Regions from separate parts of the Methylibium sp. T29-B genome, predicted to be linked through region 1. Evidence: riboswitches for the same ligand, from Rfam matches in the RefSeq annotation. Region 1 holds a riboswitch; the other holds the start of a gene.
The links. Region 1 has a riboswitch for thiamine pyrophosphate ahead of thiC (phosphomethylpyrimidine synthase ThiC). Riboswitches for the same ligand answer to the same signal wherever they lie in the genome.
Positions count from the first base shown of each region.

Region 2: it holds a riboswitch for thiamine pyrophosphate, as region 1 does, so the genes downstream of both, Y694_RS09225 (TonB-dependent siderophore receptor) here and thiC (phosphomethylpyrimidine synthase ThiC) in region 1, are expected to answer to the same signal.

Region 1 is NZ_AZSN01000197.1:752-5,048, forward strand. It holds gene Y694_RS19330 (sigma-54-dependent Fis family transcriptional regulator) at 1-1,693, opposite strand, end outside; TPP riboswitch at 2,105-2,208, shown strand; partial or broken gene thiC (phosphomethylpyrimidine synthase ThiC) at 2,282-4,150, shown strand; partial or broken gene Y694_RS23755 (FAD-dependent oxidoreductase) at 4,173-4,297, shown strand, end outside.
Region 2 is NZ_AZSN01000042.1:17,063-21,359, forward strand. It holds gene Y694_RS24185 (hypothetical protein) at 1-237, opposite strand, end outside; tRNA gene Y694_RS09220 (tRNA-Asn) at 339-414, opposite strand; gene Y694_RS09225 (TonB-dependent siderophore receptor) at 451-2,553, opposite strand; TPP riboswitch at 2,652-2,764, opposite strand; gene Y694_RS09230 (NAD(P)/FAD-dependent oxidoreductase) at 2,883-3,983, opposite strand; gene fdxA (ferredoxin FdxA) at 4,007-4,297, opposite strand, start outside.

The DNA of each region.
Region 1 (4,297 bases):
ATTCGCGGATGTTGCCCGGCCAGCTGTAGGTCAGCAGCAATTCCATCGCCTCGGCGGAAATGCCGGCGTGCTCGGTCAGGCCCTTGGCCTCGTCGTTGAAGACCGACTCGATCAGGTAGCGCTTGTCGGCGCGCTCGCGCAGTGCCGGCAGAGACATCGTCGCGCCGCACAGGCGGTAGTAGAGGTCTTCGCGGAAGGTGCCCGCGGCCACGCGGTCGCGCAGGTCGCGGTGGGTCGCGGCGATGACGGTGAAGTCGACCGGGATCGGCCGCTCCGCACCCAGAGGCAGCACCTCGGATTCCGACAGCACGCGCAGGAAGCGCGTCTGCAGATGCAGCGGCATGTCGCCGATCTCGTCGAGGAACAGCGTGCCGCCGTGGGCCTGCAGGATCAGGCCCTTCATGCCCTTGCTCTTGCCGCCGGTGAAGCTGCCCGGCGTGTAGCCGAACAGCTCGCTCTCGATCAGCGACTCGGGGATCGACGCGCAATTGACCGCGATGAAAGGCATGCGAGCGCGCGAACTCGATTCGTGCAGCGCCTTGGCGAACACTTCCTTGCCGGAGCCGGTTTCGCCATGGATCAGGATGTTGACCTTGCGGTCCACCAGGCGCTTGGCCTGAACCAGCAGGCGGTCCATCGCCGGGTCGCCACCGGCCAGCCGGTCCAGCGCCGGGAAGCTGTCGGCCGAGCGGGCCACGGTCGACACCGTGACCGGCCGGTCCGCCAGCAGCGAGGTCAGCGAGCCCTTCTCGCGCGGCGCGACCACCGTGGCGTAGTAGTGCTCACGCGGCTCCGAGCAGGTGACCGACACGTCCAGGCCCGTGCCGGCCCGCGCGATGCGCCAGATGGCCTCCATCGGCGTGGCGAACACCTCCGACAGCGAGCGACCGACCAGCGCCCCGCCCTGACGGCCGCGCGCCGACGGCCACAGCTTGGCGCGCGCGCCGGTGTTGGCCCCGACGATCAGGCCGTCGTCGTCGAAGGCCAGCATGGTGTCACCGGACACGTCGACCAGGCCGCAGGACTTGCCGAGACGCAGGATCCAGTTCTTGCGGAAGTGGCGCAGGAAGTTCGCGTCCTCGATCATCTGCGCGTACATCGACGTGAGATGGAACACGAGGTGCTGGCTGTCCTTGGCGCGCGGCGAGCGCAGCGCCGACACGTCGAACACGGCCAGCAGCTTGCCGTTCGGGTCGAACAGCGGCGCGGTGGTGCAGGTCAGCCCGATGTGCGTCGCGTCGAAGTGCTCGGCCTGGTGGCAGGTGATCGGGGTCTGCTCGATCAGGCAGGTGCCGACACCACAGGTGCCGGCGTGAGCCTCGTTCCAGTCCGCGCCGAGGTAGAGGCCGGCGGCGCGCAGCTCGCTGTCCCACGCCGGATTGCCGATGTAGTCGACGGTGATGCCGGCGGCGTCGGTCAGCAGCAGCATGTAGCCGAGGTCGGCCACGCGGCGGTACATGTCTTCCATGCCGGAGCGGGCGACGCGCAGGAACTCCTCGATCTGCTGCTGGTGCTCGCGCACCTCCTGCGACGGCAGGATGCGCGCCGGCGTCGGCCGAGAAGGATCGAGCCCGTAGTCGTTGACGCAGCGGGCCCAGGACTTGTAGACGCGGCTCTTCTCGGACGCCTCGTCGATGGGGTTGGTGACAACCGACACCACGTTGTCGATGTGCTGCGTGCGCTCAGAAATCATTCGTCACCTCCGATGGCTTCTGCCGTCTACTCCCGATGGCTGAAGTTCTTCTTGTTGTTCGATGATCGCCCGATCGCCATGGGCTGTGCCACAGCGGAAACCCCCGGGATTCATGGGGCGCGCCACGCGAAAGGCGCGTCCCGGACACACCGGCGGCCACTGCACGCGCTGCAGCGACCGCCCCTGCAATAGCACGCAGCATGCCCACCGGCGCCCTCGGCCGCGTCGCGCTCGTTCTCCTGCGCGGACCTGACGCCAAGCCATCTCCACGCGCTCGAGGCCTGCGACATCTGTCGCACGCAGACCCTCGCCTGCGACAGATGTCGCATCGCGTTCGGGCGCGTGAAAACGATTCGACTGAAATTCATCGCCGCCCTGCATTGACAGTCGTTCCCGCCCCCTTCCACAATGACCACTGCTCCGGGGTGCACGCTGTTCTGCGTGCTGAGACGGTTATCCGAACCCGCGAACTTGAACCGGTTAGTACCGGCGGAAGAAGAGCTCTCACTCCAGCGGCGTCACCCCTTCCCGGGTGGGCGTCTTCATGGGGCGACCTTCGGAGCAATCACTCTCACGAAGGAGCCCACGATGAACGCCCCCGACAAGCTCGCCACCCTGCTCTCGCTGACACGCGAGCCCTTCCCCGCCTCGCGCAAGTCCTATCTGCAAGGCTCGCGCAGCGACCTGCGCGTACCGATGCGCGAAGTGACGCTGACCAACGGCGAGACCGTCTCGCTGTACGACACCTCGGGTCCGTACACCGAGCCCGGCGTCGCGATCGACGTGAAGCGCGGCCTGCCCAGCGTGCGCACGCCCTGGCTCGACGAGCGTGCCGACACCGAGGTCTATGCCGGCCGGCTGCACCAGGCGCTGGACGACGGCGCGAAGCACGAGGACCGCGAGGCCCAGCGCATCGAACAGTTGCGCCTCGACGCCGCAGCGCTGCAGCGGCCTCCGCGCCGTGCCAGGGCCGGCGCCAACGTCACGCAGATGCACTATGCGCGCCGCGGCATCGTCACGCCCGAGATGGAGTACGTGGCGCTGCGCGAGAACGGCAAGCGCGAGTGGATGCGGGAGTACCTCGGCGACGCCCCGCGCGAACAGCGCCTGCGCGGCAACCCGATGGGTGCGCAGATCCCGGCCATCGTGACGCCCGAGTTCGTGCGCGACGAGGTGGCGCGCGGCCGCGCCATCATCCCGGCCAACATCAACCACCCCGAAGTGGAGCCGATGGCGATCGGCCGCAACTTCCTGGTGAAGATCAACGCCAACATCGGCAACTCGGCCGTCACGTCGAGCATCGAGGAAGAGGTGGAGAAGCTGGTGTGGGCGATCCGCTGGGGCGCCGACAACGTGATGGACCTCTCCACCGGGCGCAACATCCACACCACGCGCGACTGGATCCTGCGCAACTCGCCGGTGCCGATCGGCACCGTGCCGATCTACCAAGCGCTCGAGAAGGTGGGCGGCGTGGCCGAGGACCTCACCTGGGCCATCTTCCGCGACACACTGATCGAGCAGGCCGAGCAAGGCGTCGACTACTTCACCATCCACGCCGGCGTGCGCCTGCCCTTCATCCACCTCACCGCGGACCGCCGCACCGGCATCGTCTCGCGTGGCGGCTCGATCATGGCCAAGTGGTGCATCTCGCACCACCGCGAGAGCTTCATCTACGAGCACTTCGAGGACATCTGCGACATCATGAAGGCCTACGACGTGAGCTTCTCGCTCGGCGACGGCCTGCGCCCCGGCTCGGCCGCCGACGCCAACGACGAGGCCCAGTTCGCCGAACTGCGCACGCTGGGCGAGCTGACCCGGGTGGCCTGGAAGCACGACGTCCAGACCATGATCGAAGGCCCGGGCCACGTGCCGATGCACATGATCCAGGCCAACATGGACGAGCAGCTCGAGCACTGCCACGAGGCGCCGTTCTACACGCTGGGGCCGCTGACGATCGACATCGCGCCCGGCTACGACCACATCGCCAGCGCCATCGGCGCGGCCATGATCGGCTGGTTCGGCACCGCGATGCTGTGCTACGTGACGCCCAAGGAACACCTGGGTCTGCCCGACCGCGAGGACGTGAAGCAGGGCATCGTCGCCTACAAGATCGCCGCGCACGCGGCCGACGTCGCCAAGGGTCACCCCGGCGCCCGTGCCCGCGACGACGCGCTGTCCAAGGCGCGCTTCGAGTTCCGCTGGATGGACCAGTTCAACCTTTCGCTGGACCCCGACACCGCACGCGACTTCCACGACGAGACCCTGCCCAAGGACGCCAGCAAGGTGGCGCACTTCTGCTCGATGTGCGGGCCGAAGTTCTGCTCGATGAAGATCACCCAGGAGGTGCGCGACTACGCCGCGCAGCGCGGCGTCAGCGAGGCGCAGGCGCTGGGCGCCGGCATGGCCGAGAAGTCGAGCCAGTTCCGGCAGGCCGGCGGCGAGATCTACATCCCGCTCGCCGTCGACAAGGCTGAACGCCATGCCCTTGCTCGATCTCGGCATCGCCGGCGCCGGCCTGCTGGGCCGGCTGCTGGCCTGGCGGCTGGCGCGCGCCGGCCACCGCGTCAGCGTGTTCGACCCGGCGCCCGGCCCGCAGCCGCGCTT
Region 2 (4,297 bases), on a different contig from region 1:
GTGAAGTTCGTCGACGATTGCCCACGCGTGCATGAATGCCTCGGGGATGACCCAAGGATGCAGTTGCGTCTCTTTGGTGAGTGCGAGTTTCGTCAGCTGACGATAGAGCCGCCCGTAAGCAAGCTCGCAGATCTGCGCAGAGTGACAAAAGCTATCGAGGCAAATCAACAGCTTGCGATTGGAGTTCGGGGGAAGTCGCTTTAGCGGCGAATCGGGACTAAACATCGCGATCTCCATTTTGAGCAAGCGCGTAGTGCGAACAAGCGTCACTTGCCTACTACCCGCCTACTAAAGCAAAAGGGGTTAGCAGGCACTTACCGGCTAACCCCCACACTTCTTGGCTCCCCGACCTGGGCTCGAACCAGGGACCTACGGATTAACAGTCCGGCGCTCTACCGACTGAGCTATCGAGGAATTGAGCCGCAGATTATAGCGGCTTCGCTGTCGCGCTCACAAGTCCGCGCTGAGCGAGACGCGCCAGGTGCGCGGTGCCATGGGGTAGAGGTAGGCGTGTTCGAACTGGTAGGGCGATTCCTGCCAGGCGCGTCGGTCGAGGACGTTGTCGACGCCGATGCGCCACACCAGCGTGCGTGTGTCGATCTTCTGGGCGTAGCGCGCTCCCAGGTCGACGCGTGCCCAGCCGGGGATGCGCGTCGCGCCGTCGTCCGGCAGCAGCGTGCGGTCGCTCTCGGCGACGATGCCGCCCTGCAGGCTCAGCCCGGCCCAGCCGGCCACCGCGTACTGGGTCTGCAGCTTGAACACGCGCTCGGGCACGTTGGGCGGGCGCTGCCCATCGACCGCAGGGTCGGCGCTGTCGGTTCGCTCGGCATGCAGCAGCATGGCGCTGGCGACCCAGGTCCACGCCCCCGTTCGGGCCTCGATGCCGGCTTCCAGGCCGCGATGCCGTGCGCTGCCATCGGATCGAAGCGGACTCGGTACCACGCTGTCGTCGCGCGCGTAGACCGGCCGGTCGATGTCGAAGGCGGTCAGGTTCCAGTCCAGTGCGTCGGTGCGGCCCTTGAGGCCGAACTCCAGTTGCCGGCTCTTCAGCGCGGGAAGCGCTTGCCCGGGGTTGCTGTAGCTGAGCGGCCGGTTCGGCACGACCTGCGATTCGATGCCCTGGCCCCAGCTCACGTAGCTCATCAGCCCGGGCCGCCACTCGTAATTGAACGCGATCCACGGCGTGGTGACGTTCTGGCCGTAGCCGGTGGCTTCGGTGTCCGAGGTGGTGACGGCGTCGCGGTGCAGGCGCGTGTGGCGCAGGCCGAGCCAGGTGCTGAGGGCGGGGGTGAGCTGGATCACGTCGCGCAGGTAGAGCTCGGTGTTGCGCTCCGTGCGATCCGTGTTGTCGCTCAGGATCGCGGGCCCTGGCGGCGTGACGGCGCTGCCGTCGATGCTGCCCACGCCGGCGTAGGTGTAGATCTGCTGCTCGAAACGCGCCTTGAAGCGCGAGAACAGCACCCCGGCGGTCAGCTGGTGAGCCAGGCCCGCGGTGGCGAACCGGCCCTGCAGCGACAGATCGAGCGCGTTGGTGACGCGGCGCTCGTTCTCGCTGCGGAAGTCGTAGAGGTCGAAGCTGCCATCGCTGCAGTAGCGGTCATAGTTGCCCTCGGCGTCGCAGCCGTAGGGGAAGGCCAGGCGGTCGTCCGTGTGGAGCCGCTGCGTGCCGTAGTGCGCCTTGGCGCTCCAGTCGGCGTTCAAGCGCTGCGTCAGGCGCAGGCTGGCGGTCTGTCCTTCCAGTACCACCGGCTGCGACCACGGCTGGTTGTTCAGGTTGATGCGCGGATCGATGCGGTTCGCGCTGGGCACGCGATCGCCGAGCAGGCTGAAGGCCGGCTGGCTGGGCTGCGAGCGGCGGCTGGTCTCGACTTCAGCCTCGATCAGGGTGTCGGGCGTGGGGCGCCAGTCGCCCGCCAGCGCGAACAGGTGGCGCTTGCCCTTCGCGGCACGCAATTCGGGGTCGAGGTGCTCGGCCGCAACGTTGACGCGCACGCCGAAGGCCCGGTCGTTGCCGAAGCGGGTGGCCAGATCCACCGCGCCGAGCACGCTGTTCGCGCCGCGCCAGGCCAGCGTGGCGCTGCGCACGTCGGCATCGGGCCGCTTGACGACCAGGTTCGCCAGGCCGCCCGGCGCGCTGGTGCCGGCCTGGATGCCGCTGGTGCCCTTCAACAGTTCGATGCGCGCCTTGTTGTCCAGGGCGATGGCGGTCTCGGCGTTGATCGGCAGCCCGTCGCGGCGGTAGTTGTAGCGCTGGTCGAGCACATAGCCGCGCACCGTGAGCGAGTCCCAGTAGCCCACGCTGTTGTAGGCGTCGCTGACGCTGGCGTCCTGGCTGGTCAGCGCGCGCAGGTTCTGCGCGCCCGTGTCCTTGAGTTGCTCCTCGCCGATCACGCGCGCCTGCAGCGGGCTGCGCGTCAGCGGGATGTCGCCGAAGCCGGTGAGTTCGGCGCGGTTGCTTTCGCGGGGCGCCGAGATGCTGACCGTGGGCAGGGACGTCGCCGTGTCGTCGGCCGCCTGGGCAGTTGCGGTGCTGGCCAGCGTGGCGAGTGCCACGTGGGTGAGAGTGAACGGTCGAGACGTTGCATCGTGCTTCCAATGCGACGGCAGGGCGGCGGTTCCGCAAGGTGGACGCACCCGCAGGGCGGGGCGAGGCACACCGAAGATCGCTTCCCTGCGCGAGGATTACCTCAATCAGGTTCGAAGGGACTTTCTCAGTCGAGCCCGGGCCTCTTGCGAGAGCGGGTCAACACCCCTAGCTGGTGTCGCGCGGTGCTGCGCGACACGTACGGATTATGACGTGCGGATCACCGGCTGTAGCGCGCACGCCCAAAAAGAAGGAGCCCGCACGCGGCGGGCTCCGTTCACGACGCGACGTGCCGCGCTCAGTCGAACACCGGCGTTTCCACGCCCAGCACCTTGTGGAGCTTCGGGCTGGTGGTGGTGTACTGCAGGTGGATGCGCTTCTCGGGGAAGATGTAGGGCGCGGCGCCGAAAGCGGCGAGCGCGGCCTCATGGAAGCCCGAGAGGATGAGCTTCTTCTTGCCCGGGTAGACGTTGATGTCGCCAACCGCGAAGATGCCCGGGACGTTGGTCTCGAACTTCTCGGTGTCGACCACGACCTGCTTGCGCTCGATGTTCAGGCCCCACTCGGCGATCGGGCCCAGCTTGGGGCTCAGGCCGAAGAACACCAGCAGCATGTCGAGCGGCACCACGCGGGTCACGCCGTCGCCGCCGGTCACCTTCACGCTGCGGAGCTGGCCTTCGGCCGCTTCGAAACCGGTGACCTGGCCGACGATGAACTGCATCTCGTAGGCGTCGCACAGTTCCTTCATCTTCGCGACCGAGGCTGGCGCGGCCTTGAAGCCGTCGCGGCGGTGCACGAGGATCACGCTCTCGGCCTTGTTCGGGCCGTCCTGGACGAAGTTCAGCGTCCAGTCGAGCGCCGAATCACCGCCGCCCACGATCACCAGGTTCTTGCCGGCGAAGGCGCTCGGGTTGCGCACGCGATAGTGCAGCTGACTGCTGTCGAACTGGTCGAGCCCGTCGACTTTCAGCAGCCGCGGCTGGAACGAGCCCACGCCGCCGGCGATGAAGATGGTCTTGGTGATGAAGCGCGTGCCCTTGCTGGTCTCGAGGTCGAAGCGACCGTCGTCGCGCTTGTTCACCAGCGTGACTTCCTGGCCCAGGTGGAAGGTGGCACCGAAGGGCTCGATCTGCTTGAGCAGGTTGTCGGTGAGTTCCTTGCCGGTGCACACCGGCACCGCGGGAATGTCGTAGATCGGCTTGTCCGGATAGAGCTCGATGCACTGACCGCCCGGGTAGGCGAGCGAGTCGATGATGTGGGCCTTGATCTCGAGCAGGCCGAGCTCGAACACCTGGAACAGGCCGACCGGGCCGGCACCGACGATGACCGCGTCGGTCTCGATCGGGCCGTCGTGGCTGTTCGCGGTGGCGGTGATGGCGGGGTTGATTTGCGGGTCCATGAGGAAAGGCAAGGTGGATTCGGTCAGCGGATCAGTTCGCCGAGCTTGTCGGTACGGTCTTTCCAGTCGTCGGCATCGGGCAGGGCGGCTTTGCGCTTCGTGATGCTCGGCCACTTCTTCGACAGCTCGACGTTGATCGCGATGAACTGCTGCTGGTCGCCGGGCACGTCTTCCTCGGGCAGGATCGCATTGACCGGGCACTCGGGGATGCAGACGGCGCAGTCGATGCACTCGTCGGGGTCGATCACCAGGAAATTCGGGCCTTCGCGGAAGCAATCCACCGGGCAGACGTCGACGCAGTCGGTGTATTTGCA